One region of the Pseudomonas sp. HP_01 genome, then DNA from elsewhere that is predicted to be linked to it. Evidence: riboswitches for the same ligand, from Rfam matches in the RefSeq annotation. Region 1 holds a riboswitch; the other holds the start of a gene.
What was found. A riboswitch is a leader RNA that binds a small molecule or an ion and turns the genes downstream of it on or off. The one in region 1 is predicted to bind manganese.

Region 1 (6,918 bases):
GCGCTGTTTCGTTGGTCGCCTGCCTTTGCGGCCTTGCCCGGATTTCCGAGCGATCAGCAAGCGCAGTGGAATATTTCTCCTGCTGCGACCGTCCTGATGGTCCGGGCGGCGGCGGGCGAGGTCGAGGAGGGCGCCGAGCGCGGACGTGAAGTGGCGCGGGCACGCTGGGGGCTGACGCCGCCCTGGCTGACCGACATGTCCCGCACGCCGGCCCATGCCCGCGCTGAAACCGTGGCCGAGCAGCCGATGTTCAAGCAGGCTTTTCGGGAGCGACGCTGTCTGCTGCCGGCCAACGGTTTTTATGAATGGCGTGGCAGCGTTCGCAAGCGGCCGTTCTGGCTGACGCCGGCCGAAGGATCGACGCTTTATTTCGCGGCGATCTGGGAAGCCTATCCCGTAGAAGGCCACACCTACCTGAGCGTTGCCGTGGTCACGCAGTCGGCCATGAGCCAGCGTCGACCGTTGATTCTCGACGATGAAGGGCAACGCGCCTGGCTTGATCCGGACTGCCCGCTGATCACGTTGCAATCATTGCTCGCCGCCCCGCAGACGCAACTGCGCGAACGGCCGCTGGCCAATCTGGTGAATGATCCGAAGCTCAACGCGCCGGAATGCCTGACGCCGCTGTAGCACTGTCTCTTGCGGTATAAACCGCGATCCCGTTATTTCTTCCCTGTTACACAGGCGCGTTTTCCTGCGCCTTTTCGCCTGGCAGACGGCTGGCATCTGGTGCTCAGCCCGGGTATTGCCTAGGATGGCGCGATTGTTTCGAAGGAGATACGAAATGCGCGGGATTTTTGCTCTTTGTGGTGTGACGGCAGCTTTGTTGATGGCCGGGTGTCAGGCGGTCAATACCACCACCGGCGATTCGGTGGGTGTCGAGCGCAAGCAATACATGTTCAGCATGCTGTCGACTGACGAAGTCAACAAGATGTACGCCCAGTCGTATCAGCAGACGGTCAGCGAAGCGTCATCCAAAGGCGTGCTCGACAACAGCAGCGCCGAGGGCAAGCGTGTTCAGGCCATCGCCAAGCGTCTGATTGCCCAGGCGCCGAAATTGCGGCCCGACGCGGCGCAGTGGCAGTGGGACGTGAACCTGATCAAAAGCGACGAGCTGAATGCCAACTGCGGTCCCGGCGGCAAGATCATTGTGTACAGCGGCCTGATCAATACGCTGAAGCTCAGCGATGATGAACTGGCAGCGGTCATGGGCCACGAAATCGCCCACGCTTTGCGTGAACACGGTCGTGAAGCCATGTCCAAGGCCTATGGTGTGCAGATGGCGAAGCAGGGCGCCGGTGCATTGTTGGGTTTGGGCCAGGACAGTCTGGCATTGGCCGATACCGTGGTCGATTACAGCCTGACGCTGCCGAACAGTCGGGCCAATGAAAACGAAGCGGACTTGCTGGGCCTCGAACTCGCGGCGCGCGCCGGTTACAACCCGAACGCCGCGATCACGCTGTGGCAGAAGATGGAAGCCCAAGGCGGCGCGTCGCAGCCTGAATTCATGAGCACCCACCCGGCCTCGTCCAACCGCATCGCCTCGTTGCAGGCGGCGATCCCGAAAGTGATGCCGTTGTATCAGCAGGCACCGAAGGGCTGATCATCGCCTGATCCCGATAGGTGAGCTGGCGCGCCGTTTTTCGGAGCGGGTTGGTGCATGAAACGCTGTAGGAGTGAGCTTGCTCGCGATCATCGAATAGTCGCCGCGTATCTGCGGAACGATTGACGAGCCTCGCGAGCAAGCTCACTCCTACAAAGGCATGGGGTCTGTGATTACACCCAGCCGCTGATCTGCATCGCCTTGTACACCGCAACGATCGCCAGAATGAAAAACGCACCCGCCGCCAGGCGACGAATCAACGTCAGTGGCAGTTTCTCCGCGGCGAAATTCCCCGCCAGCACCACCGGCACATTGGCCAGCAACATGCCCAGCGTCGTGCCCAGGATTACCAGCCACAAGCTTGGGTATTGCGCCGCCAGCATGACGGTCGCGATCTGTGTCTTGTCGCCGATTTCCGCGATGAAAAATGCGATCAGCGTGGTCAGGAAGGGGCCGAACTTGCGACTGGTACTGGCTTCATCATCGTCCAGCTTGTCCGGAACCAGCGTCCACAGCGCCGTGGCGGTAAAGCTGGCGGCCAGTATCCAGTGCAGGACGGCGTCCGAAAGGTAGCTGCTGAACCATGCGCCAACGGCGCCGGCTGCGGCGTGGTTGGCCAGCGTGGCGGCGACAATCCCGGCAATGATGGGCCACGGCTTGCGGAAGCGAGCGGCGAGAACGAGCGCGAGGAGTTGGGTCTTGTCACCGATTTCAGCCAGTGCGACGACAGCGGTGGGGACCAACAGGGATTCCAGCATCAGGGTTTTCCTAAGGGGCGGGTCAACACGGCTATGACACGTACAACCTCCCCGCCCCGGGTCAGGATGTTCGTGTCATAGGTCTTGTCAAACCACCGATCCGTCTGAGCGGATCTGGGGTCGCACGCACCATGGTCTGAGGACCAAGTATGTTGATGCGTGCCGGACGAGCATGGCGCTCGTGGGAGACTACTCCCCTAGGACGGTGCGGATTCTGCCTACACGTCTCGTGTTCGGCAAGTGCTAATTATCACGCACGTTTCGCACGGTAAATCCGGAAACCCTGGCCCTCGGCCATGATCGCGCACGGCCCGAGATGCGACTCGATGATCGGCTGATAGCGCAGGAAACTATTGGCAACCAGACGCAATTCGCCGCCTTTTCTCAGATGTTCACGTGCTTTTTTCAGCAGGTTCTCGGTCGCGGCGTAGTCGGTATGCACGCCAGTATGGAACGGCGGATTGGTCAGAATCACGTCCAGGTCGTTCGGCGCGGCGTCGATTCCGTTGCCCGTCAGCACGTCGGCTTCGAGGCCATTGGCAGCCAGGGTCATGCGGCTGCTGGCAGTGGCGAACGCGTCGACATCCAGCATCGTCACTGTCGTTTCGGGGTAACGGCGTTTCACCGCCGCACCGAGAACGCCCGCGCCACAGCCGAAGTCCAGCAGATGGCCGGTGGGAAGGCGGTCGATGTTTTCCAGCAACAGCGCCGAACCCCGGTCCAGGCGGCCGTGGCTGAACACGCCTGGCAGACTCACCACCTTCAACGCGCCGCCTTCGATTTCAATGTCGAAGCGTTTAGCCAGGCTGTCGAGTTCAACGGCTGGCGGAGGCGATTCGACGGTGACTTGCCAGAGCTGGCAATGACGGGCGCTGTCGAGCTTGCGCGTGCGCCCGAACGGACTCAGCTGGCGGGCCGCGGCTTCAATGCCGCCGCGTTTTTCACCCACAAGAAACAGCTCACGTCCGGCCAGGCGGGAAGCGAGCGCGTTGATGAGGTAATCGGCGAGGTCGCGGGCCTTGGGCAAGAACAGCACCGCGGCATCAAAGGGTTCGGCCGGGGCTTCGGTGCCGAAGTGCACGCGCTCCGGGAATCGGGTACCGAGGGTATCGAAATCCCCAGCGTGCCAGCTCCAGCCGCGTGCATTGGGCAGTGTGCTCAGCAGATCGTCGGCGGGGAGGCCGGTCAGCAACAAGGAGCCCCGAAACAAGTCGGCCTGCCGGAGTAACACTTCACTGCGCGGGTCCATCATCGGCTCCTCAAAAAAAGGGCGAAGTTTAACAGGCCTGCCACGCCGCGCACGTGCCCTGTGCAACGGCGTGGCGGGGCTGCAAAGCGCTGCGTGTCAGCTCACGACCCGAACGGGTTCGCCTGCATAAAACGCCAAAGCGTTTTCGTTGATCTGTCCGACGATGCGCTGCCGCGCTTCCTGGCTACCCCATGCGCTGTGGGGCGTGATGATCAAGCGTGGAATATCGCCGGACAGCAGCGGGTTGCCATTCACCGGAGGCTCGACTGTCAGCACGTCGGTGGCCGCGCCGCCAAGATGGCCGTTGCGCAGTGCATCGGCCAGTGCCTGCTCGTTGATCAAGCCGCCCCGCGCAGTGTTGACGATGAAGGCTTTCGGTTTCAGCAGGCTCAGCTCATGGGCGCCGATCATGTCCCGAGTGTGCTCGTTGAGCGGGCAGTGCAGGGTGATGGCGTCGACCTGTGGCAGCAGCTCATTCAGCGGCACGCGATCACCTCGGGCAGGGCGACCGGGAATCTGACCCGACAGCACGCGCATGCCGAAGGCTTCCGCCAGCTTCGCGACGGCGCCGCCCAGTTCGCCATGGCCCAGTAGGCCCAGTGTCTTGCCTTCCAGCTCGACGATGGGGAAATCCAGCAAGCAGAACTGCTTCGATTTTTGCCACTGGCCCTGTTGAATCGCTTTTTGATAGTCAGGCAACCGGGTGGCCATCGCCAGCAGCAACATCATTGCGTGCTGGGCCACGGAGGGCGTGCCATAGCCCTGACAATTGCTCACCACCACACCGTGTTTACGCGCGGCATCGAGGTCGACATTGTTGACGCCGGTTGCGGTCACCAGCACCAGTTTCAGATTCGGGCAGGCGGCGAACGTGTCGGCATCGATCATGATCTTGTTGGAAATGGCCACGTCGGCGTCCTTCAGGCGCTCGGCCACCTGATCGGCCGGGGTGCTCGCGTGCAGCACCAGTTCGCTGAAGGTTTCACGCCACGGCGCGAGGTCGAGATCCCCCAGATCCAGAGAGGTGTGATCCAGGAAAACTGCTCGGCGTTGACTGGGCATCAGCTGTACCTTTTGCTCGGTGGGTGGGAAGGGTAATGTGACGAGCCTACCAGAGCCTGCCGCTCGCCATAACGCCTGGAGAACCTCAATGTACTTGACGGAATTTTTAACCGTTGCGCTGATTCACCTGCTGGCCGTCGCCAGTCCCGGGCCGGATTTCGCCGTCGTCGTGCGCGAAAGTGTGACCCACGGGCGCAAGGCCGGCACCTACACTGCAATGGGCGTGGGCACCGCGATTTTTCTGCACGTTGGCTATTCGCTGCTGGGGATTGGCTTGATCGTTTCGCAGTCCATCGTCCTGTTTAATGCCTTGAAATGGGCCGCGGCGGCTTACCTCATTTACATCGGCATCAAAGCGCTGCGCGCCAAACCTGCGAGTGCATCGGATGCGCCCGTGGACATCCCCAAAGGCGAGCGCACCGCGCGCGGCGCCTTCACTGCGGGGTTCGTCACCAACGGGCTGAACCCGAAAGCGACGCTGTTTTTCCTGTCGCTGTTCACCGTCGTGATCAACCCGCACACGCCGATGCTGGTTCAAGCCGGGTATGGGGTTTATCTGGCATTCGCGACCGGCGCATGGTTTTGCCTGGTGGCACGCCTGTTCAGCCAGCCTCGGGTGCGCGCGGGCTTTGCGCGGATGGGTCACTGGTTTGATCGGGCGATGGGTGGGGTATTGGTTGCGCTGGGTTTGAAGCTGGCGTTGACGGAGATGCATTGATTGCGCGGTATAGAAGGCAAATCGAGGTGGGCGGCGGCGTGATCAGAAGAATTGGGGGCGTCCGAGGGTTCTCCCCGGCCCACCAACCGCGTATCGCCGTGCACACATTTCCCGCCAGACGACGCCCAATGTAGGAGCGCGCTTGCCCGCGATCGGCTGCGCAGCAGTCGTAAACCAGACGCCTTGGTAATGTCTGACCCACCGCATGCACCGGTTTGCTACCGCTGCGCGCCAGATCGCGAGCAAGCTCACTCCTACAGTTTGCGGAGGGTCTGAAGACTTCGCCCCAGACCACGAACCGCGTATCGCCGTGCGCAGATTCCGCGCCAGACGACGATCAATGTAGGAGGGTCTGAAGACTTCGCCACAGACCACGAACCGCGTATCGCCGTGCGCAGATCCCGCGCCAGACGACGCCCAATGTAGGAGCGCGCTTGCCCGCGATCGGCTGCGCAGCAGTCGTAAACCAGACGCCTTGGTAATGTCTGACCCACCGCATGCACTGGTTTGCTGCCGCTTCGCGCCAGATCGCGGGCAAGCGCGCTCCTACAGTTTCGATCCGCGTCGTTCCCGCGCCTCTGATATTCGCCTTGGCAGACGGCGCCGGGCTGCACCGTTTCCGACAGACAATTCATCCCTTCGGCTGATCCGATCGACGCGCCAAGGCCCTACAGTGCATATTTACAAGCCCGCACCTGCACCGTGAAAAGGGATTCCTATGCTGCACACCCGCGTGATTCCGCCCGCCGAAGGGGCGTACCAGTACCCTCTGTTGATCAAGCGACTGCTGCTGTCCGGCGTGCGCTACGAAAAAACCCGCGAAATCGTTTACCGGGACCACTCGCGCTATTCGTATCAAATGCTCAACGAGCGCATCTGCCGGCTGGCCGGTGCGCTGACGGCGGCGGGGGTGAAGGCGGGTGACACCGTCGCGGTGATGGACTGGGACAGCCATCGTTATCTGGAATGCATGTTCGCCATTCCGATGATTGGCGCGGTGATCCACACGATAAACGTCCGGCTTTCGCCCGAGCAGATCCTGTTCACCATGAACCACGCCGAAGACAAACTCGTGCTGGTCAACAGTGAGTTCGTGCCCCTCTACAACTCCATCGCCGGGCAACTGACGACGGTCGAAAAAACACTGTTACTCACCGACACCGATGGCGCTACCGCCGACCTGCCCAACCTGGTCGGTGAGTACGAAACGTTGTTGGCCGCCGCAAGTCCGCACTATCAGTTCGAGGATTTCGACGAAAACTCGGTGGCGACCACGTTCTACACCACCGGCACCACGGGTAACCCCAAAGGTGTGTATTTCACTCACCGGCAACTGGTCCTGCACACCCTGGCCGTCGCGACGATCATGGGCAGCGTCGAAGGCATTCTCGGCGGCGACAAGGTTTACATGCCGATCACGCCGATGTTCCACGTTCATGCGTGGGGCGTGCCGTATGCCGCGACCATGCTGGGCGCCAAGCAGGTGTATCCCGGCCGCTACGACCCCGAGCTGCTTGTGGCGCTCTGG
Region 2 (6,918 bases), on a different contig from region 1:
ACTGCAAGGCGCGGGCGACCACGTCGGGACCAACCCCCTGCTGAATGCCATCGACGGCGGCAATGGCAGCGATGCCATCGTTGGAACGGCCAAGGCCGACTCGATCAATGGCAAGGACGGGGCAGACACCCTCAACGGCGGATCCGGAGCGGACTTGATCTGGGGAGGCGCCGGCCATGACCGATTGCTGGGCGGCAGCGGCAACGACACCCTGATCGGCGGCGCCGATGCCGACGTGCTGTTTGGCGGCGCGGGCTCGGATCTGTTTCTGTTTACCTCGGTGTCCGACAGCTACCGGACGGCGACCGCCAGCCATGCAGACCGCATCGGCGACTTCGATGCCGCTCACGACACCATCGACGTCTCGGGCCTCGGCTTTACCGGATTTGGCGACGGCCATGACGGCACCTTGAAGTTCACCACCAACGCCGAGCACACCCGGGTCTACCTGAAAGACCTGGACGCCGACGTGCAAGGGCATCGCTTCGAGCTGGTTCTGGACGGGGATTTCAACGCCGCGCTCCCTTCAAAATCCATGGTATTCGCCGACGCCCCGACGTCGCTGGCCAGCCCATCCGCCGCAGCGGATGCCGTTTCGGTGGAGCTGGTAGGCGTGGCTCAGGATCATCCGGAGACTGCGCTCGTTTGACGTAACGGCAGGCCCGTCCTTGCCCCTGCGCGCCAGCACGGGAGTGGACGGAGGGACGCACGCGCCGTGAGGTAATGCTCACGGCGTGATCCCGTTCAATTCCCGCCCCCGTTTCCGCCCCCACCTTTGCATCCTGCCGACCTTCCCGCTAAAGTCGCCATCCGGGCGTCTGCTGCGCCTGCGGTCCGCGCGAAGGGGTTTCCCAAGGCAAGCGTTGCACATTCACTCATTCCAGCTCCCGGCTTGTCGGCGGACCGAGCCCCGTAAGGAGTTGGCATGCCTGCCACGAATGCGTCCCGTCAACACGGTCTGCTCGATCTACCTGCGCTGCGCAAGCACGCAAAACGTCTTCTCAAAGCCCTGAAAAACAGCGAAGCGGATGACGCCCGGGCGCAACTGCGCGCGATGGGCCTGCCGGGCCCCGATTACCGGCTCGCCGACACCCAATGGCTGGTGGCCCGCGAAGCCGGATTCGCCAGTTGGCCCAAATTGATCGCCCATGCCGATGCCGTTGCATTTGCCGCCCGTCATCCGGATTTCACGGCGACGGGTGAAGCACTGGTTCAGCACTGGCGCTGCGGCAATGACATCGAGCGCAGCCTGCGCGTTGCTGGTTTCGCGGGTGCGTTCCAGATGTTCGACGACCCCATGGTCATGGGCCCTGTGCCGGCGTTGCCTGACGACGACTACTGGGCGGTGAGGGCAGTCTTTGCCCAGCAGGCGTTTGGGCTTTCAGCTCGAGATATTCAGCAGCGTCAGGCGATTCAGCGTGAGGCGTTGGCCCGTCTGAACGCTAACAGTGAACTGGTGCTGTGGTGCGAGGCCGATGCGTACGATCAGCTATTTCTGGTTCGGCTGCTGGCGAGTTTGCCCTGCGTCCCGCGCAGGCTGGAGCTGATCGAGATCAACCGCGTGCCCGGCGTCGAGCGATTCATCGGCATCGGCCAACTGGACCCGGACCTGCTCGCCTGGCTCTGGCCCCAGCGGCGCGCCATCGGTGAAGACGCCCTGACACTGGCCCGGCACGTATGGGCCGCCTACACCGCAGCGGACCCGACTCGCTGGGCCGAACTTGCGGCACAGCACCATTGCGCGCTGCCGCTGCTCGGTCCCGCGCTGGCAAGACAGCTGCAGGAACTGCCCGGCGCAGAGGATGGCTTGAGCCTGACCCAGCGGCTGACCCTGCGCATTCTCGCGGAGAAAGGCGAGATGCCCGCCGGCAAGGTGTTCGGTCATTTGATGATGACCTATGAGCCGCTGCCGTATCTGGGCGACATGATGTTCAACGCACTGCTCAGGGCTCTCATCGATGCACCGCAACCGCTGTTGCACGAACAAGCGGGCAGCGAATGGCCCAAACGGCTGGTCGGACTGACCGCGCTGGGTGAGGGCGTACTGCGCGGGGAAGTGAACTGGCTTGATCTTGAGCCAGTAGAGCGGTGGGTCGGCGGTGTGCAGATTGTTGCGGAGCGCTCGCCCTGGGTGGTCAGCGCAGAGGGGCGGGTGTGGCGACGGTGACTAGGCCGGAGACGTCAGCGACTTCTCCATGATGATCGTCCGTTCCTCACCGTGGTATTCATCCCGAACGGTCGAGTAGCCCAGTGACCGGTAAAAGCCCTCGGCCGTGATGGAAGAGGGCACGCGCAACCGACTGACGCCGTGGGAGATGGCGGCTGATTCAATGGCCGCCATCAAGGCGCGCCCGGCGCCTTGGCGCTGGTATGTCGGCGCGACGAATACGCTGCGGATGGTGGCTTGGTCGAGGCTTGCCGTGGCCATGATCTCTTCACCGAGGGTCGCCACGTACACCTGCCGCCGCGCCAGCAAACACAGGATCGCCGACGGGGAAAAACTCTGCTCCACCTGCGCAATCACGGCGGCTGAATAGTCCTGGCGATTGGACTCGCGCAGGGCGGCCACGATGACGCCGCTGATTGCGGCGGCGTCCTGATCTGTTGCCTTGCGGATCTGGGGGTTCATGGCGGTGCTCCTGCAAACACTGATAATCGCGACGACCCCTGCCGTCTGAAGTGTGCACTAGACGTCATCGCGAAATTCCTTGATTGCGGCCATGGCCGCGCAATTTTCTTTCAGTCCATCCAAAAAATCTTGAGTTTGGGCAGTTTTGCCGAATTTTTCTTCACTAGGGACAAACCTTTGCGCGGCCTCCAGTGACGGGATGGCACAACTGCCCCCCGCATTACGTCGCCGACAAATGCTCGTACAGGATCGTCGCGCCGACCAGCATCAGCACAATGCCGCCGATGATTTCAGCGCGTTTGCCCACCACAGTCCCCAGTACGCGGCCCAGCATCACGCCGATGGTGACCATGACCGTCGTAGCGATACCGATGGCGGCGGCAGCGATCAGGATATTGACGTTGACGAAGGCCAGGCCAACGCCAACAGCCAGTGCATCAATGCTGGTGGCGAAGGCCGTCACGGCCAGTATCAGGAAGGAGTGCTGGTTGGGCTTTTCTTCTTCGGCCTCTTCGTGCTTGAGGCCGTTGTAGATCATGTGCACGCCGAGTATCAGCAGAAGCGTGAAGGCAATCCAGTGATCCCAGTTCTCGACGTAGGACGTCGCGGCCTGGCCGATGAGCCAGCCGATCAGGGGCGTAATGCCTTCAATCACGCCGAAGATGATGCCGGTGCGCAGGGCTTCTACAAAACGAGGCTTGTGAAGGCTCGCGCCTTTACCGATAGCCGCTGCGAAAGCGTCCGTGGACATGGCCAAAGCGAGAAGAATCAGGGAAATCGGGTTCACGATTATGTTCCAGTCGGGCAATGAGTCAACGACGCAACCACACGCCCGACTTTAGGCATGGATGCATCGTTGGTCTCGCCAACCCGAAGGTGTTCGTGCCACGGCAGGCCGCCGAGAATGTTGACACGAACGCTCTGTGACAGTGAGTCCAGAGCAGGCTACTCCCCAACAAGGGCCGCCACTATACCGCGTGAATGTGAAAGAAATGTCGACGCGTGACGTTCAGTTCAGCGAGTCATCACACGGCTTGAACCGCTTCCGACGTTGCGATACAGCCCAGAATCCTCAAGTACAGGCTCACCGTCGTTCCGGCACCGGGGGCTGTGTCAATGCGCGCATCTCCGCCAGACTTGACCGCGAAATCCTTTGCCTGAGCCAATCCCAGCCCCGTGCCCTGGCCGGTGGCCTTGGTCGTGAACAGAGGCTCAAACACGCGGCCTGCTATTTCAGGTGCCATGCCGGGACCGTTATCTCGTACGCTGACAACCAGGTAGTCGCCCTGATGCAGCGATAAATCATCCTCTACATGCACCCAGCGCGTGGATACATGCACCTGACCGGTGCCGTTCAGGGCATCGCGCGCGTTGGCGAGGAGGTTCATCACCACCGCGTGAAGTTGGGCTTCCATGCAGAGCACGCCCCAGCCCCATTCGGCGAAATCGAACGTGAGGTCGATGGTTTCGCTCATCGAGTGACGCATCAGCGACTGGGCACCGTGAAGGCGAGCGGTCACATCGATGCAGATCAGTTCAGGCCCGTCACCGCGCACGCTCGACATCAAATAGCCAATCAGTTGCCGACCTTGCTCAACGGCCTGCAGCCCGGTTTCGGTGAAACGCTCGACGTCCACTGGCCGTCGGGAGCGCAGGCGGATCAGCTGAAACGCAGCGCTGACGCTTTGCAGCAAATTATTGAAGTCGTGGGCGATGCTCGCCGTCAGCATTCCCAGTGATGAAATGCCCCTCGAGTTATCCAGCAGCGGGGTGACTTCGTTCTGGCTTTGCTCGGCTTGCCTGAATTGGTCCTGAAGTTGGGTCAGTTGCTTTGCGCGTTGCGTGCCAAGCCACCGGGCTTCGAGCAAGGCAGCCGCCTGCCGGGCCAGCGCCTGCAAGGCAAGGGCGTGGCGTTCGCTCAGTTGCCGGGACTGGGTATCGATCACGCAGACGGTGCCCAATGCGACGCCGCTGTCCGTGACAATGGGCGCACCGGCATAGAAACGAATGAAGGGTGGACCGAGCACCAGCGGGCTGGAAGCAAATCGAGGGTCGAGGGTGGCGTCTTCGACCACCAGTACCTCGGCGGGGTCAAGAATCGCATGGCCGCAGAAGGCCAGGTCCCTGTGGGTTTCCTGCACCCCGAGGCCGATGCAGGCTTTGAACCACTGGCGCTCCCGATCGACCAGCGACACCAGCGCAATGGGCGCGTCGCACAGGGTGGTGGCCAGCAGGACGATGTCGTCGAATGCCTGCTCGTCGGCACTGTCCAGCACGTCCAGGTGTTCGAGCGAGAGGACACGCTCTTCCTCGTTGAAAGGAAAGGGGGCGGGATGGTGGGCCATCGATACTCTGCGTTAATAAATAAATAATTGCGCATCATGCGCTGTGCCCTGTTGACCCGCAAGGGCCACTTATAAGGACAGCAAGTCCGAAGGTACCGACGAAGCGGCCGGTTGATCAAGGCGTTGGCGGTCATGCAGGGAACCTGCCCCTGGCGCCAACGTTGATGGGTGACTCCTCCACGCAGTTGGCGGCGACCTGTGAAGAAATGCATGCCGTCACCGGGGGGCGATCAACTTGATGGTCGCCAATGTCCAGTCCAGCTCCGCCGAAGTGAGATCCCTGGCTGTCACGGATTCGATCATCCCCCCTGAACCATTCCCGAACCGGTTTCCCCATCGTTAATTCTTTTTGTGACGGCTTCACGCCGTGAAATACTTCGGCCGGGGCGTGGATTTGGTTGCACGCGCTATCACGAATCAAGGAGCTACTGGAGTGAACAAAGGGATCAAGGCTGTAACGCTGGGGATGTTGGTGACCGCACTCGTCCTGCCGCTGGTGGCGTGTGACAAAAAAAACACTACAGATACAAAGCCTGTTCCACAGGCCGATTCCAGGGTCGTTGAAGAGGACCCCGACACGCAATTGAGCACCAAGTTGAGCGCTTACGTGGACTGCTTCAATACCACCGATGGCTCGGTGCGCGACAGTGCCGACCGTTATGTCAGCTGGATCGACGATCTGGATGCAGGGCCGACAGGCAAGGAGCGCAAGGTCAAGGCGCTGCGCGAGGTGAGTGCCGTCCAGCTGGACACCTGCACCAAGTCCATCACCCAGGCATCGCAGGCCAAGCCTGCGCTGCCGGCACTGGACGCTGCGGCCACGCAGTACCTTGCCGACTTGAGCACGCTGGCGCCGCTGACATCCCAGGCCTACGTCTACTACAGCCATGAGGACTACAAGGACGATGGCTTCGCCAAAGCCAAGCGTATGCACCAGCCACTGATGATGGCTTTCGGTCGTTTTATCCTGGCCAGCGACACATACGGTGCCGAACTGGGTAAAGAGAACGATGCGCTGTCCGCGGCGCAAATCGTCGAGATCGAAAAAAATGACGGACGCCACAGTGCGTTCTTCCATTTGGAATTGATCAGGCAGGCCAAGTTGTTGACCGGTCAGCTCAGTCCCGAGTCCTTCAACGTCGCCGAGGTATCGAAAGCGATCGATGCCTACGCCGCGCTGCTGGATGAGTCATCCAGGGCAACAGCCGACGAGCCCGGCAAGCCACTGAGTTGGTCGAGCTTCCAGAGCGAGGCCGAAAACTTTTTGAAGGACTGCAAGGATCGCATGCGCCGGGTCCGTGACCACGTGCCTTACAGCGAGATTGACCAGATGAGGATGCAGGGTATCGGTGCCAAAAATATCGAAGGCTCACCGATGCGGCTCTTCGACGCCTATAACACGCTGGTTGACGCAGGTAACCGCCTTCATTGACCCCTCAAAGAGGGGAACGCGCATCAGCCGTTCCCCTCGATGCACCAGCCTGTCAGCCGAGGGCAACCTCGCTGCTCATGCCCACCAGGGTCACTTCCTCGGCCTGCGCAAAGATCATTTCAGTATTGCCCAGGTCTTGGGTCCAGTCGCCGGTGAGAGCGATTTCGAACCGATGGCCCTGAGCGTCCGCTTCCACATCCTTCAGGTAGGTGCGGTCCAGGTCCTGGTTATAGACCATCTTCAGGGTAGTCCCGGTGCCGTCACCGAAACCCGTGTAGCCCAACGCCGACACATCGATCTTGTCGTTGTTGTTGGCGAACCGGTCAATCAGGTCCACGAAGCTCTGGGTGTCGGTGCGGTAGCTGTCAGTGGCTGAGGTGTAGCGGAACACATCAGCGTCATTGATGCCGTTACGGCCGTACACCGAAAGATTCGGGTCGTCGCCGCCGCTCAGATGGTCGGCACCCGCGCCCCCGATGATCACATCGGAGCCTCTGCCGCCATCGATACGG

Region 2: it holds a riboswitch for manganese, as region 1 does, so the genes downstream of both, mntP (manganese efflux pump MntP) here and ACYAR8_RS02715 (TMEM165/GDT1 family protein) in region 1, are expected to answer to the same signal.

What each region holds. Positions count from the first base shown of each region.
Region 1 is NZ_JBTOPV010000002.1:56,552-63,469, forward strand. It holds gene ACYAR8_RS02705 (SOS response-associated peptidase) at 1-630, shown strand, start outside; gene ACYAR8_RS02710 (M48 family metallopeptidase) at 785-1,603, shown strand; gene ACYAR8_RS02715 (TMEM165/GDT1 family protein) at 1,777-2,361, opposite strand; yybP-ykoY riboswitch at 2,451-2,571, opposite strand; gene ACYAR8_RS02720 (methyltransferase) at 2,612-3,610, opposite strand; gene ACYAR8_RS02725 (2-hydroxyacid dehydrogenase) at 3,707-4,672, opposite strand; gene ACYAR8_RS02730 (LysE family translocator) at 4,761-5,390, shown strand; gene ACYAR8_RS02735 (fatty acid--CoA ligase) at 6,109-6,918, shown strand, end outside.
Region 2 is NZ_JBTOPV010000001.1:305,528-312,445, reverse strand. It holds gene ACYAR8_RS01395 (right-handed parallel beta-helix repeat-containing protein) at 1-649, shown strand, start outside; gene ACYAR8_RS01390 (DUF1835 domain-containing protein) at 926-2,167, shown strand; gene ACYAR8_RS01385 (GNAT family N-acetyltransferase) at 2,168-2,629, opposite strand; gene mntP (manganese efflux pump MntP) at 2,850-3,416, opposite strand; yybP-ykoY riboswitch at 3,429-3,590, opposite strand; gene ACYAR8_RS01375 (sensor histidine kinase) at 3,655-4,974, opposite strand; gene ACYAR8_RS01370 (YiiG family protein) at 5,408-6,406, shown strand; gene ACYAR8_RS01365 (calcium-binding protein) at 6,459-6,918, opposite strand, start outside.